Regions from separate parts of the Paenibacillus sp. FSL E2-0190 genome, predicted to be linked through region 3. Evidence: predicted binding sites of a transcription regulator. Region 3 holds the regulator's gene; each other region holds the start of a gene.

Region 1 (10,248 bases), 300 kb from region 3:
GGCTGTAAATGGAGCTTCTGCTGCGAGCTTGTTCAGTGTACTCTTGGCAAATTCTTGGACCGTACCGGGTGAAGGTAAGATATCCATCTGCAGTACAGGTATCAAATCCTGTGTGACTGAATCAACTACACTTACTCTGGAAGCGGCAAGCGCAGAAGAGGAACCGGAGCTCGTTGCGATGAGTCCGATGCATAGAAGCAGGAGGAAGCAGCTTTGACCTGCAAGAAGCAGCCTCCGCCGTACACTTATTTTCATGGCGTCGTTCACCTTTCTTTGTTATGAAATATCAGAAAGTAAAAAGCTTCCTTTTTATTGTAGAGGACAAGCTATAAAAAGGCTGTTGCTTGCTGTCGCGCCGGAAGGCGGCATTTCCCTTGTTTTTTTGCCTGCTTTTAGCGAGTAGGGTCGCATTCTATAGGCTCCGCAGATGAAACAGTCCATAGGTCACCGCAGAAACTGCGATTTGCGGCTCATATTGCCAAATGGTCTCTTGTCGACGCCGATTATACTGCTCTTGAGTCGCTAGGCGTTTTTCTTCGTCAGGCTCCTTCAGCAACTCTCCATAATAGACATCAATGATGTCCAGTTCAACCCTTAGCCGCTCACGTGCCTGTTCTGCCCAAGTGTAGTCCAGTTCGGCTAACTGAGCGGTAAGATGAGTTTCCAATAAGTCGGTAGCGGCTGCTACTGTCATTTCATAAGGCTGGATATGCACATTTTCCGGTAAGCGTGGCATCATCTCTTTTGTGGAAACTTTTGCATTAAAGTCATCAATGATGGTTCCCTTTGTTAGGGAGATGCCAAGATAATGGAGTTCTTCACGTTTCAAATCGCAGCTCATCTCCACTTTATAGCAGACACTAAGCCATGGCTCGTAAGCGGCAGAGAACAGCGTGTTTCGCTGCCTGCTGCCCGGGTCCTCAAATAAGTAAAGGCATTTCCCTTCGTCCCGAGCGGCGTTCCAAATCTGTTGCAATCGCTTGCTTCCGTAAATAATATCCTCTCTGCGGATCATTCCTGGCCCAATTCGTGGGAGTGCCGGCACAATGCCGAAGTAGCGGGCTAGGATACTTTCCTCCGGGTCAGTAGATGGAGCATTCACTGCTTCTGAGCCCGGGGAGGCGGATTCGAGTAAGTCAGTGCTGGCCTCTGCATCGTTTGTTCCGCCTGTAGTTAGGCTTCCGGTGACAACTTGATTCAAAATGCCAGCACTACGATTTGCAATGGGGGGAACCTCTACTGCAGCTTGACTGTCGTATTTTTCCGGATCAAAAACAAAGGTGAAAGAAAGGGTCTCAGGATCTACACCTGTGCGCTCCACGAATCCCCAATAATACGGCCGGTCGGTAAGCATTTTGTCAGCTCTAGGTGATAATTTCACAGTTACGTGAAGGGGCGAAGCCTCAATGATGGAGCATTCAGTGGCTTCAAGATAGTCCATCACATGCTTGCGTACTTCCTGTGCGGTGAGGGTCATGTCGCAGTCCCACTTTCTTTTTTAATACCCTGTGTCAATTCACTGAGGGATTCACCAATATGGTCCAGCTCATGCCGCAATTCTTCGTCGGAGCGGGATTCGAGCATGATTTTGTATAAACTTTTCTCCAGCGATTCCTTCTTTTCAAAACGTTCCAGGATTACATCCAGCCCGCCAATCACCATTTCAAACATATTGATTTTTTCATGCAGCAGATGCAGGATATGTTCTTCAATCGTGCCTTGCGTAGACAAGTTGTAGATCACTACGTCATTTTCTTGCCCTAACCGATGGACACGTCCGATACGTTGCTCCACGCGCATGGGATTCCAGGGCAGATCAAAGTTGATCATATGGTGGCAAAATTGCAGGTTAATTCCTTCACCACCGGCTTCCGTTGCAATCATAACTTGAGCGCGGCCGCGGAAAAGATCCATCATCCAATCTTTTTTTCCACGGTTCATTCCGCCGGAATAAGAGACACACATCAGCCCATGTTCACGGAAATACTGTAGTAAATACTCTTGAGTTGCTCGATATTCCGTGAAAACGATGACCTTTTCATTCATTTCTTGAATGAGGGCTAAGGTTGTTTCAGCTTTAGTGTTTGTTTTAACGGTACGGAGGGTCTGTAGCAGCTCCATCATCCGGTCTCTTTTTGGGGAATCCGCAGGCAGCTTTTTGATCAAATTAACTAAAGTGATAAAGACGGCATCCCGGCTGCTGCACACCTCACGTTGAAGGGTTACCAGAGAAAGCATACTGCTAAGATTGCCGCCGGATTCCTGATACTGGTCTTTGACAAAGGAAGTAACACTGTTATACAAATCTTTCTCTTCTTGGGAGAGAACTAAGGGAATATTACGGACTTTTCGTTTCGTGAAATTAACTGGACCTTCACCACGGCGATTGCGGATCATGACCTTCGAAAGCTCGTCCCGCAGTTGACCTTCATTCTTGGGCTGGCGTTTATCAACCACGAAATTCGAGGCAAAATCGCCCTGATTTCCAAGTTGCCCCGGCTTCAGTATAGTGATCAGATTAAAGAGTTCGCCCAGATCATTCTGAACGGGAGTCGCGGTGAGCAGCAGGCAATATTTTTTGCGTAATTGCTGTACAAATAGATAATTGGTCGATTTTTTATTCTTCAGCTTGTGAGCTTCATCAATGATCAACATATCGTATTCATTTTCCAGCAAGATTTCCTTATGAGGATCTCGTTTGGCGGTATCCATCGATGCGACGACTATGGCGTTGCCCCACGAATAGGCTTTTTTCTGAGCGACAGCAGTGATGCCAAATTTCGCATTCAGCTCACGAACCCATTGCAATACTAGAGAAGCAGGTACGAGAATAAGCACTTTGGAGACAAGACCGCGTACGAGATATTCTTTGAGCACTAGTCCTGCTTCAATGGTCTTGCCCAGTCCAACCTCATCTGCAAGAATCGCGCGGCCTGACATTTCGAACAGAACCTTATGCGCTGTATCCAGCTGATGGGGAAGTGGGGACAAGCCGGATAAATGCTTCATACATTGCAGCTCATCGAAGCTCGTTACTAGACCTGTTTCCTCTCCTTGTACGGCAAGCTTAGATAAACGGTAGTCTCCCCATGGGCCGCCCTTTTCCAATTTGAGCTCCAGATCTTGCAACCAATTCCGGTCAAAAGAAAGAGGAACAGGCAGTATTGGCGCGGGTGTTCCCCCTTGCTGGGGTAGAGAATTACGGAATAATTGCGTCATAATGCAGCCTCCTCAAGCTCGGATTTATATCACCATTCGTAAGAGTAGTATGCTCGTAAACGAGAGAATTCATAACCTCTTATTTTTCACGATAGCCTTTAAAAAAGAGAGCAAGAGCGAGAAAAAGCAGCAACGTTTGCGATAATCCGGCAACTTGACTCTATTTTCGAATAAGACCTTCGATACAATATGTGGTATAGTTTAAAAGCTGACGCACACAATATATTGTGACAAAAGCTTGAAAATGTATTTTTTATAGAGTGCTTAGCTGGTATTTGTTATTGACAAGATGAGCTTCCTACATACACCTGTTAAGCAGTGGAGGATGGTAAGGGGGTTTTTGTTGTGGGCCCATACCTTGGACCGGAAACTAATATCTACTACACATGCGGGAGGTTTTTTTATTGAGTAAAGTGGAACGTAAGCAACGCCTTGAAGGGCTAAGTGAAAAAATATTTTTGGATCGTTATGCTTGGAAGGATGCAGACAGCAACAATGCTAAAGTAGGCGATGTTGTATTGGTGCTGACCAAAGATGATCCGAAGTTTCCAACTAAGGAAGTCGGAGAAATTGTGGAGCGCAGTGGTCGAATCGTAACTGTAAAGACACGCAGCGGTGAGTTTGTGAAATCGGATGTTGAAAAGTTGACCCTTAATATAGAAAAAACTCCTGAGGAAATGTGGGACCGTCTATCCACAGCGATGGCTTCTGTAGAGAAGACACCTGAGCTTCAAGCAGAATGGGCGGGCAAATTCCGTTCAATCCTAGATGATTGGAAGCTTGTGCCGGGTGGACGTATTGCGGCTGGTGCAGGTGCTAGTGAAGAATTAACATTGTTCAACTGTTATGTAATCCCTTCTCCAAAAGACAGCCGTGGCGGCATCATGCAGACATTGTCTGAAATGACGGAGATTATGGCCCGTGGTGGCGGTGTGGGCATTAACCTGTCTTCATTGCGTCCTCGTCGTGCGATTGTTAGAGGGGTTAATGGTTCATCCAGTGGTTCCGTATCTTGGGGCGGTTTGTTTAGTTATACTACGGGGCTTATTGAGCAAGGCGGCAGCCGTCGTGGCGCGCTCATGTTGATGATTAATGACTGGCATCCCGATGTTGAGGACTTCATTACCGTGAAGCAAACGATGGGCCAAGTCACTAATGCTAACCTTTCGGTATGTGTGAGCAATGGTTTTATGAAGGCTGTAAAAGAAGATCTGGACTGGGATCTCGTATTCCCGGATACAACCGATCCTGAATATAACGAAATGTGGGATGGCGATCTCGACAAGTGGAAAGCTGCCGGCAAAAACGTTATCCATTATCGCACCGTAAAAGCGCGTGACGTGTGGCGTACGATCATTGAATCGGCATGGAAATCTGCTGAGCCAGGCGTCGTGTTCATGGAATACTATAACCAGATGTCTAACAGCTGGTATTTCAACCCGATTATTTGTACAAATCCTTGTGGAGAGCAAGGCCTGCCAGGCTGGGGAGTCTGCAATCTGTCTGCGGTGAACCTGTCCAAGTTCTACGATGAGAAAAATCATGATGTAGATTGGGAAGATCTTGCGACTACAACCCGTTATTCGGTCCGTTTTCTGGACAATGTAATTGATAAAACACCTTATCATTTCCCGGAAAATGAAGCGAATCAGAAAAAGGAACGCCGCGTGGGTCTCGGAACCATGGGATTGGCGGAGCTGATGATTAAATTGAACATCCGTTACGGCAGCCCGGAATCGTTGGAGTTTCTGGACAAGCTATACGGCTTTATGGCTCGTGAAGCCTACCTTGCTTCGGCAGAAATTGCTGGAGAGAAGGGTTCCTTCCTAGCTTTTGATACTGAGAAATATCTAATGAGCGGCTTTATGAAAAATATAGTCGAAGCGTATCCAGAGGTTGGCGAAGCGATTCGTGAACATGGTATGCGTAACGTTACAGTGATTACACAAGCACCTACAGGTAGTACAGGTACAATGGTAGGTACTTCTACGGGAATTGAGCCTTATTTTGCCTTTAAATATTTCCGTCAAAGTCGTCTTGGCTATGATGAACAGTTTGTTCCAATCGCTCAAGAGTGGCTGGAAGCTCATCCGGGTGAAGAGCTGCCTGACTACTTTGTAACTTCGATGGATCTGTCAGCTAAAGATCATATCCGTGCGCAAGCAGCGATCCAACGCTGGGTAGATAGCTCTATTTCCAAAACAGCGAACTGCCCGTCTGACTTTACGGTTGAGGAGACGGCTGAGCTATATGAAATGGCCTTTGATCTAGGATGTAAGGGTGTTACGATCTACCGCGATGGAAGTCGTGATGTTCAAGTTCTGGAAACCACGAAGAAGGAAGACAAAAAAGAAGCTGCTACGGTTGCGGCAGAGGAAGCTACAACTACTGTAGAAGCAAGTACAAGTGTGGTAGCAGCAAGTCCAGCGCCTCAAGTGACTACAAAAGAGGCGGATAAACAATACAAAAAACGTCCGCAGGTTCTGCGCGGCGCTACCTATAAAATCAACACACCATTTGGGATGGCATATATTACGATCAATGACCTTGATGGAATACCGGCTGAAATCTTCCTGAATGTAGGTAAAGCGGGTTCTGACGTCTTTGCTATGGCTGAAGCATTAGGCCGTGTCTGCTCCTTGTTCCTCCGTTACGGAGATCATGGTGAGAAAGTGGAGCTGTTGATTAAACATCTGAAAGGCATTGGCGGATCAGGAGCTATCGGCTTCGGCGCGAACCGGGTTGAATCCATTGCTGACGCTGTAGCTAAGGCACTGGAATCACATGTGCTGAACAATGCTCATGATGATCATGTACCTGCTCCGATTGCGGCAACTTTGGAGCTGGAGGATTTCAATGAAGCATTAAATGCGGAGTTGAAATCGAGCGTTCCGTCAGCTACGGAAGATGGACATGGTGGTCATCATGGACATAACCATGCTACGGCTTCCCGTGACCTTTGCCCATCCTGCGGCAGCGCCTCGCTGATTAATATTGAGGGTTGTAAGACTTGTGGCAATTGCGGGTATAGTCGTTGCGGGTAAAGGGTAGAGCCGATAAGTGTTTTGTGGGAAAACTAGAAATGTGACTATGCATAGCTACTAAAAGCAAGCGATCATCGAGAGGAAGTGTTTATCCTTTTATCTCAATGGATCGCTTGTTTTTTATTATTGATGATGTTCATTGAGAGGTTTTAACTATATGAGTTTTAGATACTATAGAACTACATACAGACTATGATAAAGAATTTATTGAATTTAGGGTAAGAAATGCTTTGGAAATGATAAAGGTAGTATTTAAAGAAAAAGATAAGGTTGGAATTGCGATTTGGTAAGTAACAACGTATTTACGCGGTGTGTCTGGTCTGTGAACTCTGTGTTCTGACTAAGCTTTTTAACACAAAAACACGCGTACTTGTCTAACAAAGGTACGCGTGTTTTTGTTATTCCACTACGAGAGGAATTATTTTTACATATCTAAATTTTTGAATGCATAAGGCAATAAATCCCTTAAACTCAGCTCTAAGATTTCTTTTTTCTCATTGGTTAAATAGACAGGCATGTCGGGCAAACAGAATTCCGATAATACTTGTCTGCAGATACTGCATGGCGGCAGAAAATCCATTGTGTCACCTGCTACAGCTATAGCCTGAAAATCACCTTTAGTATAGCCCTTTGTAATAGCTGTGAAGATTGCTGTTCTCTCTGCACAATTAGTAGCGCCAAAAGATACATTTTCTACGTTTACTCCATTAATAACATTTCCATCTTTAAGCAATAAGGCTGCTCCAACTGGAAATTTAGAATATGGGGCATAAGCAGCTTTCTTTGTGTTACGTGCGCTTTCCATTAATTCTTCTTTATTCATAATACTCACCCTTTTTAAATAAGAATGAACCTTTCGGTCCCCTTATCGCCAACTTTAAGGTTGGCAGGACTTCTAATATTATAGTCACACCAAATGGTTGTCAACATGTACTACTCGATAAGTATCATTAGGGAATCATAGCTTTAAAATATAACTAGATATAGTAAATAGAAGTTACACATATTAAGCCTGCCATGGTAACCTTATCTTAAAAGCGACGAGTAGAGGGGTTTTATAATTTGGGAGCGGCAGAGAATACATTTAAACAAAAAATATTGAGCAAAAAACCGGGTATTTTAACATATGGAATGACACCACCGAAGGCAAGCCACGCACCAGAAAAGGTCTCGGAAATCGCCCAGAAACAGGTTGAGAGACTTAAAAATCTTGATTTAGATGCGTTAATTCTGTACGACGTTCAGGAAGAAGTAGACAGAGTGGATCATGAAAGACCTTATCCCTATTTACCAACGATTGATCCGGCTGTCTATGGTGATAAATATCTAAGACAGGTGGAGGTCCCGAAAATAATTTACCGGTGCGTCGGTAATGATACTAGAGCTCAGTTCGAGGATTGGGTTAAAACTGACGAAAATGAAGATAGATTTTCCGTGTATGTGGGCGCTTCGTCAAGTAAACAAGAGGTGAAATTGAATTTACCAGATGCTTATGAGCTAAGCAAACAGTTAAATAGTAATTTAACTTTTGGTGGAGTTGTCATTCCGGAAAGACATATAAAAAAGAATGATGAGCATATACGGGTTGTCGAAAAGACCAACAGTGGGTGCAACTTTTTTATTACACAGGCAACTTATAATGTAGAGGCATCTAAGAATTTATTGTCTGATTTATATTATTACTATACAAATAACGGTTTTGAGATGGTTCCTATTTTATTTAATCTTGCACCATGCGGCACCGCGAAAACATTACAATTTATGAAGTGGTTAGGGATCAGTATCCCGGGATGGTTAGAAAACGAGTTGAAATACTCGAATGATATTTTGGATAAATCAATCCAGCTATCGCAAAAAATCTTTGAAGAATTACTAGATTTCGGGCTGGAGAAGGGAATTCCTATTGGTTGCAGTATTGAAAGTGTTTCAACAAGTAAGTTGGAGATTGAAGCATCCGTACAGCTTGTTAAAGATGTGAAGGCTATTTTGGATAAGAAGCTGCCTACCAAATAGAAAAAGATTCCTCAAATTATTGAGAAACCCAGGTCATTTAAAGACCATGGGTTTCTTTTTAGGTTATATGCCACTAGGTCAAATTATTAAACATTATAGCCGAAGCCCAGTATAGTAAAAGACTTGTCCTGATCTTCCGGCACCATTCTGATTTCTACCTGATGCTCCCCGCTAACCTCATTTTGATAAAGAATTACCGGATTGCAATGTGTCCAATTATTCTCATGTGGATCAGCGGTGACTACAAGACAACCATCGACGTAAATGTTTGCCTTGCCGAATTCGCTGCTGCCAGAATCCTTGTATACAAGGATGAGATTTTTGCTTGTTATCGTCAGCTTGAAGCTGTGTTCCCCAGACGACGCTGAATGCATCCAATTATGAGGGAATTCCGGAGTTCCGAAAGGATTGGTATCCATTTCTACCCGCTGCAAATCGGTATCGATCCCCGAAAATCCGCCCACCTCGATCCTGCCTGCGTCAATATGGCTTTTGCGGTCCAGCAGGAGGGTTCCCGCAAAATCATTCCCGATGACCGGATGTTGATCCAATAGGAGATCATCTTCGTCCATTAGCGTTTTGTGGGTTTCGGAGAATAAATAAGCCAGACAATCAGCCATTACCCGGTGACCATCATTAGTAGGATGATAGATATCATAGAAAAATTGCCGTTTCGAGAGGATGTTCCCCTCATTTTTGCTTAGGCGGAATTGCCCGGATACCGCATCCTTTACACTAACCATAGGAAGATTATAAGCCCGGCCAATGGGGGAGAGCCGTTCCTGCAGGTTCCAGTCATTCATAAACACGCTGAACAGGAGAACTACTGCCGGTCTATTATCGGCGGAAAGTATTTTTAGGCATAAGCTTTCAAAACAGTTGCCTTTCGTTTCATCCCCTTCGTCGTTTACCGCAAATTCTACCACCACGATATCAGGTGTTACAGAACCTTCCCGGAGAATATCCCTTTCATAACGGATGACCCCAAGCTCGGACGGTGTTCCACCTACCCCAGCCTTCACAAAATGGATGTTCTCACCACCATTCGTACCGAATAATTCCTTAAATCTCAGATACGATTGGTAGGCATAACATTCTGTATGGATCGGCTTAGCACCTGCTCCCTGAGTAATGGAACCCCCAATATAAGCAATCGTGACATCCTCACCTTTTATAGCCTTATGGATGGCCGTTTTTAATCTTTTATTATTGCCCGGATGAAGCAAGGATTGGGTAATGATCTCCCGGTATTCGTTAGAATCAAACGCTACAGGCGGTTCAATGATTAGCTCTGGTACAGAATAACCGTCATGCAAATAAAAAATTATACTCGCGATGGCCAGTTCGCCTTCATGTTTAAATTCAAAAGCGAATTTGCCGAGCACCGCATCCTCTTCAGACCATTCCAAATCCTCTAACTTCAAGAGGACTTCGGAACCGTCGGAGGGACAGGGCACACGTATGCTGCTGCCTGTTTCGTATTTGCTGGTTTTGCCCCAGTTCTGCAATAGAAAAGAGATGGGCTCGTTCTGCTCAGGATCCCTTCTCACAGACACTCCGATACTATGGACTAATTTGCGAAATCCAACGCAGTTTCCTAGCAGCTCCAGTATTGTCTCATCAGTGACGCCGCCAATATATCTGGCCTTGTCGATTAGATAGTTACCTTCCAGATAAACTTCCTGTGAAGGTGGACCTTCGGCCCGGGCTGTCGCCTCAATCGCGGTTTCGTAGACCACAAAAAAACCGTTCCTGCGTTCAGCCGGATCCTTGGGCGCCTTTGGACCTTCAATCTTGCCTCCTGTAATGATCCCGTTATTGTTTTTCATATTGATCATCCTCGCTTTTTGTATAAGCTTTTCTTGTTATGGATGCGCTTGCAAAAAACATATTTTTATTAGAAGGAATACCTGTTAACAGTAACACCAAATATCCAGATTGTTCAACCGATAAACAAAGTTTCATTTAATAA
Region 2 (10,248 bases), 690 kb from region 3:
ACGAGAAAGAGAGCCATATCGTGGTATCTTATCCCGTACGCAGCGGAGTCATTCTGTCACAGACTTTATCCAATGACCTGTTCGCTCCCAAGACAAATATATGGATTCTGGTTATGCTCGGCGTCTGTCTCCTGGTTATTGTCTTAAGCGCTATCATTACGCTGTATCTGACCCGTACCATCAGTCTTCCGGTGGAAAAACTGAAGAAGCGGATTGATAAGATCGCCCAGGGCAATTTCCTGCTGGACCGCAATATCGAATGGAACAGCGAGCTTGGCGATGTCGGCCGGGGCATTAACCGCCTGTCCCAAGATATCGTAGCGCTTATGGACAGCCGGCTCGCTGACGAGAAACAGAAGCAGGAGCTGGAATACCGGATGCTGCAGAGTCAGATCAATCCCCATTTCCTGTACAACACACTGAATTCGATCAAATGGATGGCTACAATTCAGAATGCTACCGGCATCGCGGAAATGACCACTTCACTATCCAGACTGCTGCGCAGCATCGCCAAAGACAACCGTAGACTAATGCCGTTGAAAGATGAGCTGAGCCTGCTGGATGATTATTTTCTAATTCAGAAATATCGCTATGGCAGTACGGTCTCTATGGTAAAGGAGATTGACAACGAGGAACTGCTAACCGGCCTAATTCCACGATTCACGCTCCAGCCCCTGGTCGAGAACGCCATCTTCCATGGCATTGAGCCCAAAGGCAGAGGAGAAATTCTCATTAAGGTGGCCAAAAGTGGATTCGCCGATATTCTAGTTACGATTGAAGACAACGGTATAGGGATGAAGGAAGAAGAAATCTCCACGATTCTGTCGAATCCAGGTAATGGAAGCAAAGAAATGCCCGAGAATATTGGACTCCGCAGCGTAAATGAACGTTTGCGCCTGGCATTTGGGGATAATTACGGTCTTTCGATTGAGAGTGAGTCGGGCCAATATACCCGGATGAAGATTCTTCTGCCGTTCCTGCAAAAGGAATAGAGTAGCATATCAAGCAAGGATGTGATGGAATTGATCAAGTTGTTAATTGCTGATGACGAGGCGCTGGTCTGTATCGGCTTGCAGTCCATGCTGAAGTGGGAGCAATATAATATAGAAATTGTCGGCATTGCACACAACGGGGCTCAAGAGGAAGAAATGATTGACACCCTTCGTCCTGACATCGTAATCAGCGATATAAAAATGCCAATTAAAAGCGGCTTAGAAGTTGCCAATGCGGTACGCAAAAAACACGGCCGGCTTCCGCTGTTCATCATCTTAACAAGCTACGAGGAATTCGAATACGCGCGTGGAGCGATTGAAGTGCAAGCCACAGATTATCTAGTGAAGCTAGAACTGACACCAGAGGCACTTGATGCCTCCATTCGGAAAGCAATTTCCCAGTTGGAGGCTTTTCAAACCCTAGACAGCTATCCCATGCTTGCTCATAGAGGCAATCTACAAGCTCAACGCGATAAATTTTTCATCCGCCTGTTCAATAACTTATTCGCAAATAAAAACCAGTACCTTTTGCAGAGAGATGATTTAAACCTTGAGCTCAAGGAACCTGCTTATCTAGTCTGCACTTGCCGTATTTTGGGGCCAGACAGTGTCCCGCCCCGCGGCGATAAAATGGTTGCTCTGTGCTCAAGTACCGTCCAAATGGCTAAAGATACGCTTACTTCCATAAGACCTTGTTATGTGAGCAGTCTGGACTTGCGCAATTTTGCTGTAACCCTGCCCGTCAACGGGACGGATTCACGGCAATGGATGCCTGAGATTGAAATGCTATTGACCCATATGGCCTCCATACTCCATAACTACTTCAATGTAAGGATCATCGGCGCGATCGGCTTTGCGGTCGAGGATCCTTATTTGCTGCGGGAAAGCTACCTCGCTGCCCGAAAAGCGCTTCCTGCTGCGGTTAAAGCACAGTCGTTTGTGTTTTTTGCCGAAGGAGAGTCGCTGGAGCAGGATCATCTGTTGTTTGATTTCTCCGAATTGCGTACAGAGATCCGCCGTGCTTTTGAAGAAATGGATACCCAAGCTTTATACGCCATTATCTCCAAAATGATCGAAATCTTCGACGGCCGGGCCGACCTGCTGGTTCCCGCCACTGATGCTGCCTGCAACATTCTGTACATGGCCACTTCACTGCTCGCAGACGGCGAGAACATTGTGGAGCAAATTTTCGAAAATGAACCGGAGGGCTACCGGGCTATCTACCAGATGCATACGATTGAAGAGATCGCCGGCTGGCTGATCCAGTTCCGGGACGGTTGCTCGGACATCCTCTCTACCCGCAGACAAAGCTACAAGGAGCAGCTCGTCAAAAATGTCCAAGAGTATATTAAACGAAATCTCGGAACTAAGCTCTCGCTCAATCAAGTGGCAGATGTCTTCAATTTCAGTCCCAACTATCTGAGCCACCTTTTCTCCAAGGTTGCCAAGGTCAACTATGTGGAATATATCACGGAGATCAAAATCACGACAGCCAAAGAAATGATGGCACGCGGGGAAGGTCGCATCTACGAAATCTCACAGAAGCTGGGATATGAGAGTGCCTTCTATTTCAGCAAGGTCTTCAAAAAGGTAACCGGAATTTCCCCCAGAGAATACATGCAGCAACTTAAAGCAGATTCACCGCCTGACCGAAGCCTCGGAGTAAACAACCGTTCTTGAGATCAAGAGATTATTAAGAATAATCCCACTTCGCAAAAATAAAGCCAATAAATCTGCAAGGAGCAGGCTCTGTTCCTTGCAGATTTATTGGCTTGCCATCACCCTCAGCAGCATCCCTAAGTATCACCCTTATTCCTGCAATTTTTTTATTTTTATTTTTAAACTAGCAAAATGCTAATACTCCGGTCTTTCTGCCCTAAAAGTCTACCAAAAAACCGCTTACGAGACACTTTCTCAGCTATTAAGACTGCTGTTCCCATATTGACTTTTCAACATATAGTAATTAAAATAAACAACGCACACTAAATATAGTATAGATACGATTTTTCAGAATTTATAGCTTATCCATTCAGTTTTCATACTATTTTCAATAGTTTTTAATATTTACAGGGGGACAGACACCATGCTAGTCGCGTATGATTCAAAAACAGGAAATGTCAGACGCTTCATCAGCAAACTTAAGTTGCCGGCTGTGCAGATTGAGGAGCATATGACGATTGATGAGCCCTATGTGCTTATTACATATACCACCGGCTTTGGACAGATTCCAGAAAAGGTGTCTACTTTCTTGAAGAACAATAATGCCAATCTGAAAGGCATCGCCGCCAGCGGCAATAAGAACTGGGGCGAGCTGTTCGCGCACAGCGCGGACTTGATTGCAGATCGGTATAACGTGCCCGTTATCGGTAAATTTGAGTTATCAGGTACATTTGGCGATGTAGAACGGATTAAACAGGAGGTGAGCCGGGTTGCGGCATATTGAATTAAACAACATGTTGATGAAGAGAGACGAAAGTGGCTTCTTTCAGCTAGACAAAGATCTTGAGGCAGTAGCCGAATTTATGCGGGATGTAGAGCGGCGGAGTCTGGTTTTTGCGAATACAAAAGCCAAGGTTGATTATATGATTGAACAGGATTTCTACGAGAATTTTTACGAACAGTACAGCACGGCGGAAATTGAAGAAGTCTACCAGATTACCCATGCCTACAACTTCAGTTTTCCATCTTATATGGCAGCTTCGAAATTCTACACGGATTACGCTGTAAAAACCAATGACCGCAAACAATATCTGGAGCATTACCCGGACCGTGTGGCGGCAGTCGCCCTTCACCTGGGACGCGGCAACGCCGATACTGCGGGGGTACTTGCCCGTTCGATGATGGAACAGCGCCTGCAACCTGCGACACCAACCTTCTTAAATGCCGGTAAGAGCCGGCGTGGTGAGCTCGTCTCCTGCTTCCTAATCGAAATGGACGACTCGCTCAATTCCATCAACTATGTGCTGAATACCTGCATGCAGTTGTCGAAGATCGGTGGCGGTGTGGCCGTTAACCTATCCAAGCTACGCTCCCGTGGTGAAACTATCAAGGGTGTTGAGGATGCTGCGAAGGGAATTATACCTGTACTCAAGCTGATGGAAGACGGCTTCTCCTATGCAGATCAGATGGGTCAACGTAAAGGATCAGGAGCAGCCTATTACAACATTTTTGGCTGGGACGTTCTGGAATTCCTCGACAGCAAGAAGATCAACGCCGACGAAAAAACAAGACTCAAAACCCTGTCCATCGGCCTGATTATTCCAAACCGCTTCTATAAGCTGGCGAAGGACAATGAAGCGCTGCATGTATTTGCTCCTTACAGTGTGTACAAAGCCTACGGCACGCATCTCGACGATATGGATCTGGATGACATGTATGATAAGCTGCTGGCCGATCCACGTGTCAAAAAGAAGAAAGCTATGAGCGCACGGGATATGCTGACCAAAATTGCCATGATCCAGCTGGAATCTGGCTATCCATATATCATGAACAAGAGCAATGCCAATGCGGCCCATGCCCTGAAAAACGTCGGACAGATCAAAATGTCCAACCTTTGTACTGAAATCTTTCAGCTGCAGGAGACCTCAGAGATTGCCGACTACGGACAGGAGAGTACAATCCGCCGCGATGTAAGCTGCAATCTGGCTTCCTTGAACATTGTTAACGTGATGGAACATGGCAAAATCCGTGAATCCGTACATGAGGGCATGATTGCCCTGACCGCTGTTAGCGATATGACCAGTATTTCCAATGCCCCAGGCGTAGCCAAAGCAAACAAGGAAATGCACTCTGTCGGTCTTGGCGTCATGAATCTGCACGGCTATCTGGCTAAGAACAACATTGCTTATGAAAGCGAGCAGGCCCGCGATTTTGCCCGGACCTTCTTTATGACCATGAATTTCCACTCGCTGGAGAAAAGTATGGAAATCGCTGCCGCCACGGGCCGATCTTTCCATGGATTTGAGGCTTCTGATTATGCTACGGGAGCTTATTTTGAGCGTTACCTGACTACCGATTACCGCCCGGTTACCCCAAGGGTACAAGAGTTATTCGGAGATATTTATATCCCATCCCCAGCAGACTGGGAACAATTGCGGGATGCGGTAAAAACAAATGGCCTATACCATGCTTACCGTTTGGCGATTGCGCCAACGGCCAGCATTTCCTATATCCAAAACGCCACTTCAAGCGTTATGCCGATTGTTGAGCAGATTGAGACTCGGACTTATGCTAATTCAACTACTTATTATCCGATGCCGTACCTGCGGCCGGACAATGTGTTTTTCTATAAATCGGCTTACCAGATGGACCAGTTCAAGGTAATCGATCTGATCGCGGAAATTCAGCCCCATATCGACCAAGGTATCTCGACCGTTCTGCATGTTAACAGTGATGTTTCCACCAGAGAACTGGCCCGCTCCTACCTGTATGCGGCGCATAAAGGCTTGAAGTCGCTGTATTACACCCGGACCAAAAAGCTGTCCGTCGAGGAATGCCTCACCTGCTCGATCTAAAAGGAAGGCTATAGCCGCAGAAAAGGAGATTGCAATATTATGACCGCTATCCAAGCCGTTAACTGGAACCGTCCCGACGACGATTTCTCATTGATGTTCTGGAATCAGAACATTATGCAATTCTGGACGGACGATGAAATTCCATTATCCGATGATAAAATGTCCTGGCTCACGCTCAGTGAGCAAGAAAAGGACTCCTATATGAAGGTGCTGGGCGGTCTGACACTGCTGGATACGATTCAAGGCGGAGTCGGAATGCCGCAGATTATGGAGCATGTCGAAGGCCTTCAACGTAAAGCTGTACTGGGCTTCATGGGTATGATGGAACAAATTCACGCCAAATCGTACAGCAGTATTTTCACCACTTTGTCCTCTACAGAGGAGATCGACAGTGTATTCCGCTGGGTAGAAGAGAACCCCTTCCTCCAGTTCAAAGCGGAGACCATCTCACAATATTACAAAAACATAGACTCACCTAAAGACCTGTACCTCGCCATGGCAGCCTCCGTGCTGCTCGAGAGCTACTTGTTCTACAGTGGTTTCTTCTATCCCCTATATCTGGCTGGGCAGGGCAAAATGACTTGCAGCGGTGAGATCATCGACCTTATTCTACGGGATGAGAGCATCCATGGGGTATATGTCGGTGTGCTGGCACAGGAGATCTTTGAGGGGCTCCCAGAAGACGAGCAACGCGAACTTCACCATACGCTGGTAGAATTGCTTCGACTGCTGCATGAGAATGAAGAGCGTTATACCGAGCAGATCTATGCCCCTATCGGATTGGTGGACGAGGTTAAGACTTTCCTAAGATACAATGCCAATAAAGCGATGATGAATCTGGGCCATGACCCGCTATTCGACGAGGAAGAGATCAACCCGATTGTTCAGAACGGGATCAGCACCCACACCAAGCAGCATGACTTCTTCTCGAAGAAAGGCAACGGATATGTCCGGGCGCTTAATGTGGAGCCACTGAAGGATGAAGATTTTCAATTTTAAATATAGATAAAACAAAAAGTGCGGAGAAAGCTCTCCGCACTTTTTGCTAACTCTATTTATTAGATTATTGCAATTTTTTCAGAACTGTTCTAGCTTCTTCATAGGTATCGTAAGCATCAGCAAAATCTCTGCCAAAAATACGTTTCAATTGCATTTTCCAAATTGGGTTTTTAGTTACATAAGCCCATCCTGCTTGGCCAGCTGCTTTCGCCATCTCACCTGTTGGAGCCAACATTGCTGCAACTTCAGGAGAAAGTACACTTGCAGATTCAGTTACATCAGTTGTACCCGTAAATTTAGGACTAACAAGCTTCATGATATTCTCAAAATCTTTCAAGTATCCTGGAACATCCTCAGCAGAAAAATCGATAGATACTACATCGATGTGGTTTTCACTTTTGTTGTATTTAATTGTGTATGACATAATTGTATTCCTCCAAGTTTTAATAGTTATTTTTTAATAATAGAAAGTAATGTATGTAACTCCAACAGACAAAAAAATTTCTGACCAGGCTTTTCAGTAACTTCTACTTTTGGCAACTGGGTTTGGAACAAACTGCCTTGTTTAAATGATGCCATATCGTTACAATCAATAGTTAATGACATCTATTTCCTGTATCGTTTTATTGCAACATCCTTTCTAATATATTTTAACTCATACCTATTACCTATATTATTATCGACAAATTTCTTTTTTTATTTATATTAAAATACAAATTTCTACAAATTCCAACATATCCATGGTTATATTTGCCTTAATTTCATTCACACTTGTGTAATTCCGTTATCATTTAGAAACAACTAAAAAAGGCTCTGCGTGCGCCTTCCAACTCCAGTCCATTCATCCTACAGGATTTTCGAACAGGAATACGCCGCAAAGCCTTCGATACTAGATGCTTATATAAGTAAATTAATCCGTCTAATTACTTAGTTGCGGAGTAGCCCCCGTCAATCACATGTGCTGTACCTGTAATAAATGAAGCCTCATCACTTAGAAGGAAACATGCAAAAGCAGCTACTTCCTCAGGCGTACCATATCTGCCCAAAGCCGTTCCAGAAGCGATAAGAGATTGAAGCATCTCTACATCATCAGACAACAGCTTTTCGTATCTGTTCATGGTTGGTGTAGGAATAGGACCAGGACAAATAGCATTTACTCTGATATTACGGTGACCCACTTCTTTAGCAACCGATTTAGTCATGCCCACAATGGCGTGTTTACTTGCTGAATAAGCTGCATCATTTGCCATCCCAATAAAAATACCATGCAAGGAGGAACAGTTTAGAACGGAAGCACCGGATTTCATATGTGGTAATGCATAATGCAACATGTAGAATTGGCCATTAAGATTTGTCTGAATCACCTTTTGAAACAATATCGGATCATATTCTGTAACATCCGCATTATCTCCTGTAATTGCTGAGTTATTATAAAGGCAATCAATCTTTCCATAAGCTGCTAAGGTTTGATCTACGATATTTTTGCAGTCTGCTTCAACTGAAACGTCTGACCGCACAAACAGCGCTTCTCCACCTAAAGCTTTGATTTCTTCGACTGTGTTAGCGCCAGCATCTGATCGATTGGCAACTACTACAGTACCACCCTCTCTTGCTACTCTCAATGCTGTAGCTTTTCCGATTCCGGTACCAGCACCCGTAATAATAACTACTTTGTTTTCAAATCTGTTGCTACTCATTATGCGCACCACTTTCTTATGTCTTTTTCAGGAAGAGGATTTGAACCTCATAGACCCTAATGTCACCTGATACAATGTGGATTGGAACATTTTTGCAGAAAAATCGACAAAATTATCCTCTATATGACAACTTTATTGTATTTAATTGTATATAGCAATCAATATTTTAATCTACTTTTCCAACAATTGAGAATTTGGTTTTGATCTTCATAAAAAATACACCCCTTAGAATTTCATCAGATAAACCAGAAGTTTTATCCAATGTTAGTCTAAGAGGTGTAATAAACCTCTACCTAACTCCACGAACTGGGACGTCGATTCGAACTTGACCTCCACCCGTCAGGGGAGAATTGCTAATATGCAGACTGCCCTGATGCTGCCTGACAATGGTGTCGGCAATATAAAGTCCCAATCCATAGTGACTTTTGGAGGTACGGCTACTGTCCCCTCGATAAAACTGCTTAACTGCTGATTGGAGTCCCTCACTCGTAAATCCTGATCCACTGTCTGCTACCGTTATACTCCACCGATCTTGTTTTGCCTCAACCTGCAAATAAATCACACTCTCATACGGGGAATACTCTACCGCATTAGCGAGCACATTCATCACAGCCCGATGAAGTAGCTCATTGTCTATCAACACCTCAGGGGGCAGATCATTGTCTTGGTGGAATTCTATCTGAAGACGCTTAGGGACAACCAACGCATCTAACTGCATACGAATTTGCTGGATAAAGGCATCCGTTGCAACCCATTTAGAGCGGGGAGAAATTTGTTTTCTTGTATTAGAAATCTCAATAAGTGTTGCCATGTATTGTTCGATTTGATCTGCATTTTTGGAAATATACCCTATATATTCTTGCTGATTCTCTGCTAAATCTGAGTCTATCAGCAAATCTGCATTTCCTTGAATAATCGTAAGAGGAGTCTTAATGTCGTGGGCAAGCGCAGAAATCTGCTCTTTTTTCATTTGTTCCAGATTCCATTGCTGTTCTAGTGACTTTTTCAATTCCTCTCTCAGCTGTTCCAGGGATGATAGCACCTCATCAATTTCACTGACCCCAGAAAACACGACAGTAAAATCCAAATTTTTAGCTTCAATGTGATGTGCAGCTTCCTGCAAGGAAGCCATTTTTTGACTCAGTCTTCGAGCGAAAAATCCAGAAATCAGAATAACTTCCAGTAACATCAGAACTACAAAAAACAGCAATAGCGTTAATTGCGGATTAGGCAGCGTGTTATGCAGAAAATTTGAGGTGAACTGCGGTACAATTGCATATTGCAGTACGATAACCTCATGCTCCCGCTCAATCACATCGGTGCAGTTTGTACCCATAAGATTACAACTGCTTTGATTCTTCTGCAATATATCTAGAGCACGTTCTTTAGGAATATTTCCTGAAATATAGTTCTTTTGCTGATCCAATACCGCATATTCCGCTCCCCAAGGGATCATTTCTTCCGTAATTTGTGGCGCACGCTGCAAAACATCCCAAGACTTTGCAATGGATTGCTCGGTATGGTTTGCTGGAACAATCATTCCATACTGCATTAAGAGAGTAAATACCCCTAAACACAGAAATGCCAATAATAGAGTACACGCACCTAATGATAATAAATATTGAATGAAGACTGTACGGAGCCGTATTCGTTTCACACCCATTTGTAACCTATCCCCCAAACGGTTTCAATCGGTGAAACCTCCCTCGCACTCAGCTTATTGCGGATATTTTTCACATGTTCTGTAATAGTTGAGCTATCGCTTTCTCTGTCATAGCCATAAACCGATTCATAAATTTGTTCTTTGGAAAAAACCTGACCTTTATTTCTAGCAAGAAATTCACATATCTGATATTCACTTTTAGTGAGATTTATTTTCTCTTTATCAACAAAAATCTCCTTTGCCGAGAGATTGAATTTCACTCCAGATGCGCTTAACATATGATTTTTCTCTCGATTTTCACGCCGCAAATGAGCGTTCACCCGAGCCTTCAACTCGCCTGCACGAAAAGGCTTCACGATATAGTCGTCTGCACCTACACTAAG
Region 3 (10,248 bases):
GTGCTTGAGAAACTGGCGCCATACCACGATGTGGTGCGTTTGATTCTGCAATATCGCACAATTGCAAAGCTGCAATCTACCTACGTAGAGGGGCTGCTTAAAGAAATTTCCCCGAACACAGGGAAGGTGCATACATTCTATCGGCAGACAATTGCCGCTACAGGACGGCTTAGCAGCCAATTCCCGAACTTGCAAAATATCCCGATTCGTCTAGAGGAAGGACGCAAAATCCGCAAGGTATTCGTTCCGTCCGAACCGGGCTGGTCCATCTTAGCAGCCGACTATTCGCAGATCGAACTGCGTGTGCTGGCACATATTTCCGGCGATGAGCGGATGAAGGAAGCCTTTCTGCATGATATGGATATTCACACGAAGACAGCGATGGATGTGTTCGGTGTGACCGCAGAACAGGTGGACAGTAATATGCGCCGTGCCGCAAAAGCCGTTAACTTTGGGATCGTCTACGGGATCAGTGATTACGGTCTCTCGCAGAATCTGAATATTCCGCGTAAGGAAGCCGCGCAATTTATTGAACAGTATTTTGAGGTTTATCAGGGTGTGCGCCGCTATATGGACGATATTGTAGTGGAGGCACGAAAGTATGGTTATGTGACCACATTGCTCGAACGTCGCCGTTATCTGCCGGAGATTAATGCGAAGAACTTTAATCTGCGCTCTTTTGCGGAGCGGACAGCAATGAATACACCTATACAGGGAACAGCAGCGGATATAATCAAGCTGGCGATGGTGCATATGGACAAGGCATTATTTGATCGTGGGCTTAAGAGCCGTATGCTGCTTCAAGTACACGATGAGCTTGTATTCGAGGTGCCAGAGGATGAAATGGAGCTTATGAAGACGCTTTTGCCGGAAGTAATGGGTGGAGCTCTGAAGTTATCTGTGCCGCTTAAGGCAGAGGTCAGCTTTGGAAGTAACTGGTACGAGGCGAAATAGACTCCCTTTAAGGTGTGCATATCAGCTATAATGTAGTTGAGGTGAAGACATCATGCCGGAATTACCGGAAGTAGAGACAGTCAAGAGAACACTTAATGAGTTAGTTAATGGAAAGCAGATAGAGAATGTAACCGTCCGGTTGGCGCGGATTATTCAGCGTCCGGATGATATTCAGGCTTTTGCCCACCTGCTGGCAGGTCATAGCATTGTAAAAGTTGAACGAAGAGGAAAGTTTTTGCGTATTGTGCTGGATGGTCTGGTGCTTGTGTCACATTTACGGATGGAAGGCCGTTACGGACTTTTTTCAAATGATGACCCACTGGACAAGCATACACATGTGATTTTTCATTTTACGGATGGAACTGAGCTGCGTTACACGGATGTTCGCCAGTTCGGGACGATGCATCTTTTTCAGATGGGAGAAGATCTTCAGCTGCCGCCTTTAAATAAGCTGGGGCAGGAGCCGCTGGAGCCTTCTTTTACACCGGAGAGGTTTAAGCAGATCGTGTCCGGTAAAAGCACCAAAATTAAATCGCTGCTGCTTAATCAGGAATATATCGTCGGCATCGGCAATATTTATGTAGATGAGTCGTTGCACCGTGCGGGTATCCATCCTGAAGACAGCGCCAAAGCGCTCACGGACAATCAATTGGACAAGCTGCATCATGCAATTGTAAGCACGCTGGCCGAAGCGGTTAACGCCGGAGGTTCATCTGTTAAGTCATATGTTAATGGCCAAGGTGAGAGCGGTACGTATCAGCAGCAGCTATTGATTTACGGTCGTAAAGATCAGCCGTGTAGTAACTGCGGAACGATGATTGAGAAGACGGTTGTAGGCGGTCGTGGCACGCATTATTGTCCAAATTGCCAGCGTCCGACTGTTCACTGAATTTGTTGAAATAATAAGGTTGGCACCCACTACTTGTCCCGCCCATATACTGTGTGAAGAATGCTTAATAGAGAACGGAAGCTGAAACGATAAAATTTCAGTTTTCCGGTTCTTCACAGGAGGGATTGCGGGTGCTCAGCCCATTATTTTCACTGCTATTGCTAGCGTTTGCCTTGAGTTTGGATGGTTTTGGTGTAGGAATTACATATGGGCTGCGTAAAATGAAAATACCACTGCTCTCCGTTCTGATTATCTCGCTCTGTTCGGGGGTAGTTATCTGTGTATCGATGCAGGTTGGGGTTTTGCTTGCCAAGGTAGTGTCTCCGAATGCAGCTTCTATAGTTGGTGCGGTTATACTTGTGCTAATGGGATGCTGGTCGCTTGTTCAGATGCTGATGCAGAAAGAGAAAGATGCAGATGGCGGACGTAAAGCTGAAACGGTAGATAAGGGCTCATTATCCGAGCAGGCTTGGGCAGAGGTAGCTGCTGATTCTGAAGCGGGTACAGAACCTGTTATGAATGATGAACCGTTGAAATCAGCTGTTTTTTCACTTGAGCTTCGCCGTTTGGGGATTGTAGTACAGATCTTGCGTACCCCGTCTTCTGCGGATATGGATGCCTCAGGAAGCATCTCTTCGATGGAAGCGATGATACTGGGGATTGCGCTCTCTCTGGATGCTTTTGGGGCTGGACTTGGCGCAGCGCTGCTTGGCTTCAATCCGATATGGACATCACTTACAATAGCTTTGTTTAGTGGTACATTTCTATTGCTGGGTATGAAGACTGGACTTAGATTTGCCGGGAACTACTGGATGAAGCATGCTGCCGCATTACCAGCGTTATTATTAATTGCAATGGGAATACTGAAGCTATTATGAGGTGAGTACATGATTATAGGCTTAACCGGAGGAATCGCATCCGGAAAAAGCACAGTGTCTGCACTGCTTGTGAACAAGGGAGCGAGGCTGGTTGATGCCGATGTGATCGCCAGAGAAGTTATGCTTCCCGGGCATGAAGTGTTGGCGGCTGCTGCTAAGCAATTCGGAAAAGAGATCCTTTTTCCGGATGGAACACTGAATAGGGCCAAATTAGGTGAAATCGTCTTTCAAGATCCTGTGGCCCTGCAAACCTTGAACAATTTGACGCATCCTGCTATCCGGCAGGAAATCAAAGACCGTATGTACAGCATGGAGCAGGAAGAGCCGAAGCGGCTTATTATTGTGGATATTCCGCTTCTTTTTGAATCAGGGCTTGAGACCCTGTTCCATGAGATTGTAGTAGTCTACGTTCCCCGTGAAATGCAAATTGCTCGATTAATGGAACGTAATAGGCTCTCTTTAGAAGAAGCAGAAGCGCGATTGAATGCACAGATGGATATTGAGCAGAAACGTAATAAAGCGGACTACATCATCGACAACAGTGGCGATCTTGCGTACACTGAGCAACAGGTTGCTGTGTTTTGGGACAGGCTGGGTTTATCATGAAATGGCTACGTAAAAAAAGAGTACTGCTTCTGCTATTTGTGGGTTTTACGGCAATATTGTTTCTGAGTACTAACTGGATGTCGTGGTTTTATCCCATCCATTTTAAAGATGAGATTCGCAAGCACAGCATCACTTATGAGATAGACCCGTTTCTTGTAACCGCGATTATTCGTGTAGAAACGAACTTCAAAACTGGACGAGAATCCAAAAAAGGCGCACTAGGGCTGATGCAGCTTATGCCGGATACCGCGAAGTGGGCGCTGGAAAAGGCCAAGCTTCCAAACGTATCTATGGAAGAACTCAAGCATGAGCCTTCGGCTAATATTGAACTGGGTACATGGTATCTTTCAACTTTATCCCGTCAGTTCGAAGGTAAACGTACAGCAATTATCGCAGCCTATAATGCTGGACCCGGAAAAGTTCAACGCTGGTTGGACGAAGGGATCTGGGATGGGACAGATGCAACCATTAAAGATATTCCCATTGGTGAAACCAGGCATTATGTACAGCGCGTTAATTATTACTATGATCAGTACACGGACATTTACAAAGAATTTTAATTTCTACCGTGTTATGTATAAAAAGAAGTATTAAACGACCTGTAGGTCGTTTAATACTTCTTCAAAAAGCTTATGTTGGTCAGGTTATTTGTATTGACCTGCCAGTTGTTGTTCTGCCAGGGTTACAAGACGTTTAGTGATGTAACCACCGATCGAACCATTTTCATAAGAAGTTTTATTGCCTTGGTAACCATCTGGGGAAAGCGTGATTCCTAGTTCTTGGGCAACTTCGTATTTAAGTTGTTCCAAGGCACCGCGGGAATTTGGAGCTACAAGGTTATTGGAGTTGTTGCTTTGGCTCATTGCTGTTCACCTCCTCTGTTGGTAACTGTATTATGTGCCGGACTTGCCATTATCATTACAAGAAAAAAACGGTGATTTCTGGAAATAATAAAAAAGCCGTTCAAAAGCCGGATTTATAACGTTCCGGGACCAAACCATTATGTATTAGGAAGTGATGAAGCTTATGAAATGCCCTTACTGTGATCACACAAATACTAAAGTGCTGGACTCGCGACCAGCGAATGAAAATAAGTCAATCCGTCGTAGGCGTGAATGTGAGCGTTGCAGCAAACGTTTCACTACTTTTGAAATGATTGAAGAAACGCCACTGATTGTAATTAAAAAAGACGGCAGCCGTGAGGAATTCAGTCGTGATAAAATACTCCGCGGTCTCATCCGTGCTTGTGAGAAACGGCCGGTTTCTGTGGAACGTCTAGAAAAGATCGTGTCCGAGGTTGAGAAATCTTTGCGCGGCATCGCCGTTGCGGAAGTGGAAAGCCAACAGATTGGTGAATTCGTGATGGAGCAGCTCTACCCAGTAGATGAAGTGGCTTACGTTCGTTTTGCGTCCGTATATCGCCAGTTCAAGGATATTAATATGTTCATGAAGGAACTCAAGGGGCTGCTATCCAAGAGTACGGGAGAATTAGAGGGATTATAGGGTTTTGTCCAGTTAGGGCGTTACAGCCAATCCTAGGGTCTGTTAGGAGTGCTTGTACTGGTTTGTTTCCTCTGAGTTTTGAGCGGGGAATTTGATTGGAAAAATGAATTTTAAAAAAAGTGTTGACATAGAGGGCGATTTTTTATATTATATAGAAGTCGCCTACGACGCTTGAGTTTATCGGAACAACTCAATTACGACCAAACTAAAATTAAAAAATGTGTGATTACATATATCTGAAATTTCAGTTTGGGGCCATAGCTCAGCTGGGAGAGCGCATCGCTGGCAGCGATGAGGTCAGGGGTTCGATCCCCCTTGGCTCCACCAAACATCATATGGACTCTTAGCTCAGTTGGTAGAGCAGTAGACTCTTAATCTATTTGTCCAGGGTTCGAGCCCCTGAGAGTCCATCCTAAAGAAACGGCAGAAATGCCGTTTTTTTGTTGTTTTATGCGATTTTTGCAGTTCCGGATGAATAAGGATCAATTACTGAATTGAAAACATGAAGTGGATAAAGCAAACTAAAGTGGCGGAAATACCCTTTTGGTTTGCTTTTATTGTTACTTCAATTGTTGTTAAGTTGATTGAAAAAAAGCGTTGGGGACGAATTGGGGACGAAATATTTAATTAGCTGTTTAACACAGTCTCAATTGGAGAGGATGAATAATACAATCCTCTAAGGGAGGCAGGTAAATGGCGAGTATTGAAAAACGGGGTAAAAATTCATTTAGGCTTGTTGTCGAAGCGGGATATGATGCACGTGGTAAAAGAATTAGACGGACGAAATCCATAAAAGCTAATGGCATTAGAGAAGCTGAAAAAGAACTAGTTAAGTTCCAAACTGAAGCTGAAACTGGTGAATATATAGCTCCTGAAAAGATGACTTTTTCTTCATTCCTTGAAGAATGGAGAGAAAAATACGGAAATAAACATCTAGAGATGAAACGTTTGAAGGATCCTTCAGTCTGACATATTATTCATTCGGCTTTTCTAGTAATCCTGGTGTTATTACACAGGGGCCATCTAAAGTAATTATTGGAAATGCTTCGGTACTGGGAGAATCACCAGAAACGGAGAAGTGGTAAGTATTTTTACAAAAGGATATAAGTAAGATCCAGCTGAGCCTAACACTACACGTAATATTAGTTTTAACTATAAAATAAATAGATTATCTAGCAATAGAGAAGGCAATTTTTATTTTTAGCTAGAAGATAAGTAGCGTATTTATTTGGAGATAAAGGCTTCACACCGTAGACGGAAGAATTCGAAAAATTAATAAATAAGTCCATAAGTATTACTCTACATATTATTTAATAGGGGGGATTCATTTCGGAGGTTCAATGTTGAACTCTAAGGGTCTGTCAATAATTTTGTGTAAACTCTTTAAAGCCTAGGTTCCCCCGAGGGGGAAGTTGCAAATCTACCGCAAGTGTTGACCGACCCGATCAGGAAAAAAGACTGACAACTGGAGCAGTATTTGCCCGCAGTTTTGGAAACGGCCTGTCCATTTCCGAGTGACATCGACAGTGACTAAATAGAGCATCTTCAGCAAGGCCTCATCCGTAGGAAAGATGCTTTTTCCCTTCGTTACTTTGCAAAGCTGGCGATGGTAACACTCGATCATATTGGTGGTATAGATGAGTTTACGGATCTCAGGCGGGTACTTAAAAAAGGTAGCAAGTTCGTCCCAATTTGTTCGCCAGGAACGGATAATTAGTGGATACTTTGCTCCCCAAACTTCCTCCAAACGGTCAAGCTCAAGCAAGGCTCCTTCTTCCGTAGCTGCCTTGTAAATGAGTTTTAAATCGGCAGTAACTTTCTTTATGTCCTTGTACGACACGTACCGAGTAGAACTGCGGATTTGGTGAATAATGCACTTTTGGATTTCAGTTTGGGGATAACAGGCGGCAATGGCTTGAGAGAACCCAGACAGGTTATCCACGCAAATAATGAGGATATCTTGTACTCCGCGATTCTTGAGTTCATTCAGCACGCTGAGTCAGAACTTGGAGGACTCATTCTCACCCACCCACATGCCTAGAACATCCTTGTTTCCATCCAGATTGATACCAATGACCATGTAGGCAGCCTTGTTGACAATGGCTCCATCCTGCTTGACCTTGAAGTGGATCGCATCCAGATAGACAATGGCATATACACCTTGCAGTGGCCGATTCTGCCATTCTTTGATGAGGGGAACAATCTTATTGGTGACATTGGAAATAAGTGTAGGAGAGAATTCAATACCGTACATCTGCCCAGGTGGTCTTAAATTTCTCTGTGCTGATCCCTTTGGCGTATAGCGCAATGATTTGCTCCTCGATGCCCGTTACGTTCGATTGATGCTTCTTGACGACAAGTGGCTCAAATTCGCCCAGACGGTCACGAGGGATGGCGATTTCCTGTTCGCCGTACTCGCTGACTACCGTTTTACGGATCTTTCCGTTGCGACTGTTTGGAGTGAGCTTCGCCTTCACTTCATGCTTTCCGTAGCCCAAATGAGTATCCATCTCGGCTTCCAGCATCTCCTGAATCGTTTCAGTAAATAGAACTTTTAGAGCATTCTACGCATCCTGTGCGCTTACCAAATTGTTTTCCTTAATAAATTCCCGTAACTGCTGTTTTGTCCAAAGTCCCATGTGTTCTCCCCAACCTTTCTCTTAATTCCATTTTAATGGGTTTGAGAGTTTCCACAATATATTTTACAGACTCATTTAGTCTTCTCCAGTCTTAGACATGATTTTTTTGTATTAAACAATATATACACAGAAAGAACCTTGTGGAACTTGCCGCTAAGGTTCTTTTTGTTATTTCTCTGGAGTAGTTAGATTAATTTCAAAGCTTTTATTTTAATTGTGACCAATTTATTACGCATTCGACAAAACGAGTTGTGTTTCGACAAAATACAACCGTTCTCAACGTTGAGCCTGTCCCTTATGATGGGTGAGGAAGTTCTTGGAGAAAAGAAAGTGTGGGAAATACATTGCTGAGCAGTAAGCCAAAGATAACATTTTATTTAATATTATTGATCATTTCGTCACTATTCCTTACTAACTCTATAGCTCTCGGTGCGGGAGGTAGGACGTATTATTACGATACTAACGGGAGATTAGTAAACGAAGATTTGCACTCCAATGAGATTATTGAATATCAGTATGATCTAAACGGAAATGTCCAACGGAAGTTTAGAAGTATTAATATGCTGGTAAATCCGAATTTTGAATTGAATGCTAATAGAGCCACGGAAATAGCCAGTGGTTGGGACAAATAGAGCGATACCGGTAGTGCAAAATTTGAAGTGATCCCGGCGACAGTAGTATCTAAGAGTATTGCACAGAAGATTTCAGCATCAGGAATGAAGGTTGGTACCGCAGCGTGGCTATTTCAGGATGTTACTGTTAAAGGAAACTTGCCTGTTCTGTTAAATGGAGATGTCAGTATCGAGAGTATTAACAAAGCCAAGGTATCCTTATGTGTCCAATATTTTGATGCAGCAAATACATTACTCTCTCAAAAAACAGTTGATTACCCTTCGGGATATTTAAATAATTATATGACTTTATCCTTGACGGATACAACACCTGCCAAAACGGTTCGGGCCAGAGTGCATGTTGGGATCAGGACAGAGGAAGGGGGAGCAAGCGGTGCTTTTTATGTAGACAACATGGCCTTCAGATATGATACCGCAGGCAATCTATTAAATAATCCTAGCTTTGAAAATAATCTATCCGCCCAAAAGGAAATGGCTGAAAGCTGGTCGCGATGGTCAGATTCTGGGGGAAGTGTGTTACAAGTAGTCTCTTCGCCGGTGACTTCAGGTGTGAGAGCACAAAAATTGGCAACTCCAAACATGAAGACTGGAGGTGCCAGTTGGTTATTTCAAGATGTAGTCACTCAACCCAATGTCCCCATCTCAGCAATCGGTAGACTATCCTGCAGGGATACTCAAAAAGTATATGACGTTAGCTCTAAATACAATAACGCCATCGGATGCGGTTAGAGCCAGAGTGCATGTTGGGATTCAAGCCATTGCTGAGGGAGGCAACGGGGCCATTTATGTTGATCATATGGCTTTAAGTCATGATCCTCAAAGGAACATGTTATCTAACCCAAGCTTTGATACTATTTCAACTGCAAATGTTGGTATCGCAGACAGCTGGCAGACGTGGTCTGACACCGGGAATCATACTTTTCAAGTTTTGTCCCCTCTTCAAACAGTAAATACCTACGGGCAAAAATTCTCTAGCGTGAATATGAAGAGGGAGAAGTATGGAGCAGCATGGCTACTGCAAGATGTTGTGGTAAGCGGAAATAAGTTAGTCGAGTTCAAAGGAAATATTTTAGTCGAGAGTGTGGTGCAGACAAAAGTTTCTTTATGCATACAGTTCTTCGATCGTAATGATGCTTTACTCTCAGAGAAGTATGTTGACTACCCTGTGGGAGTGCTACAGAAATTCTCTACGCTGTCATTAACAGAAAGAACTCCCTCCAACGCTGTTAGTGCAAGGGTCCATGTGGGATTACAAGCAACTGTAGCGGGCGGGAGCGGGACCTTTTATGTGAATCAAATGATATTAAAATATAGTGAATAATGGAGCGTGCAATTTCTTGTGTATGAAAACATTGAACCTTGTAAAGAAGATATGCCTCCTGTCTATCCTGGTCTTAGGAGTTGCAGCTTCCTCTGCCATTGCTGAGGCATCCAGTACGAACCACATTGTGATTGATGCCGGCGGCTCATCTCCGCATCGCATATACTCCTATAATCAAGGGCGTCTGGAAACAGAAATTCTGCCGGATCGCTCAATGATTCAATATACATATGATGCTAACGGGAATCTGATTAAGCGCAGCCGGATGAATTCATCCGGGCCTTATATCTTCGATCTCTCCTCAGTATCCTATGATATCTATATCCGCGGGCTTCAGCCCGGTGTTCAGCAAGTTCATTTTCCAACATGGACCGCGAGGAACGACCAGGATGATATCGAGTGGATTGTCGGAGAAAAACTTGCTGATGGGGTATGGAAGGGAACTGTAGTTTTCAACAAACATGGTGGAGAGGCAGGCACCTATATCACCCATATTTACGCAGATATGAAAATTGTGGGTGATCTCGTTGCTAACGTTCAGAACAATGGAGTGTTGGTCACAGCACCAACACAAGCATCGCTGGCTGAAGGTTTCTATACTGTGCAGGCTAGTGGTATACCCGAGAGTGTCAAAGAGGTGCGCTTCCCAACATGGACAGACTATATGGGACAAGACGACTTAGTCAATCCCTGGATAACTGGCGAAAGACTTGCCGACGGATCTTGGAGAATCCGGATTCCGTTTAGTAACCATAACTTCGAAACCGGAATTTATAATACACATATTTATACGTTTGACCGGTATGGGAACAAGGCTGGAGTTAGC

What was found. The regulator NrdR, encoded in region 3, represses ribonucleotide reductase genes. The targets are predictions, from matches to a motif close to AACACNATATATNGTGTT.
Region 1: the regulator NrdR is predicted to act here: its motif matches at 3,434-3,451, upstream of NST25_RS10875 (adenosylcobalamin-dependent ribonucleoside-diphosphate reductase).
Region 2: the regulator NrdR is predicted to act here: its motif matches at 2,971-2,988, upstream of nrdI (class Ib ribonucleoside-diphosphate reductase assembly flavoprotein NrdI).

The regions. Positions count from the first base shown of each region.
Region 1 is NZ_CP150306.1:2,541,401-2,551,648, forward strand. It holds gene NST25_RS10860 (hypothetical protein) at 1-255, opposite strand, end outside; gene NST25_RS10865 (YqhG family protein) at 413-1,477, opposite strand; gene NST25_RS10870 (SNF2-related protein) at 1,474-3,219, opposite strand; gene NST25_RS10875 (adenosylcobalamin-dependent ribonucleoside-diphosphate reductase) at 3,606-6,263, shown strand; gene NST25_RS10880 (cytidine deaminase) at 6,688-7,086, opposite strand; gene NST25_RS10885 (5,10-methylenetetrahydrofolate reductase) at 7,326-8,276, shown strand; gene NST25_RS10890 (SGNH/GDSL hydrolase family protein) at 8,363-10,105, opposite strand.
Region 2 is NZ_CP150306.1:1,549,341-1,559,588, reverse strand. It holds gene NST25_RS06800 (sensor histidine kinase) at 1-992, shown strand, start outside; gene NST25_RS06795 (helix-turn-helix domain-containing protein) at 1,023-2,672, shown strand; gene nrdI (class Ib ribonucleoside-diphosphate reductase assembly flavoprotein NrdI) at 3,076-3,435, shown strand; gene nrdE (class 1b ribonucleoside-diphosphate reductase subunit alpha) at 3,422-5,506, shown strand; gene nrdF (class 1b ribonucleoside-diphosphate reductase subunit beta) at 5,546-6,505, shown strand; gene NST25_RS06775 (hypothetical protein) at 6,570-6,929, opposite strand; gene NST25_RS06770 (SDR family NAD(P)-dependent oxidoreductase) at 7,429-8,202, opposite strand; gene NST25_RS06765 (HAMP domain-containing sensor histidine kinase) at 8,492-9,754, opposite strand; gene NST25_RS06760 (response regulator transcription factor) at 9,856-10,248, opposite strand, start outside.
Region 3 is NZ_CP150306.1:2,242,830-2,253,077, forward strand. It holds gene polA (DNA polymerase I) at 1-954, shown strand, start outside; gene mutM (DNA-formamidopyrimidine glycosylase) at 1,007-1,843, shown strand; gene NST25_RS09545 (manganese efflux pump) at 1,975-2,721, shown strand; gene coaE (dephospho-CoA kinase) at 2,731-3,327, shown strand; gene NST25_RS09555 (lytic transglycosylase domain-containing protein) at 3,324-3,887, shown strand; gene NST25_RS09560 (alpha/beta-type small acid-soluble spore protein) at 3,972-4,190, opposite strand; gene nrdR (transcriptional regulator NrdR) at 4,354-4,830, shown strand; tRNA gene NST25_RS09570 (tRNA-Ala) at 5,082-5,157, shown strand; tRNA gene NST25_RS09575 (tRNA-Lys) at 5,168-5,240, shown strand; gene NST25_RS09580 (hypothetical protein) at 5,524-5,799, shown strand; partial or broken gene NST25_RS09585 (IS256 family transposase) at 6,251-7,469, opposite strand; gene NST25_RS09590 (hypothetical protein) at 8,129-8,830, shown strand; gene NST25_RS09595 (hypothetical protein) at 8,787-9,422, shown strand; gene NST25_RS09600 (GBS Bsp-like repeat-containing protein) at 9,445-10,248, shown strand, end outside.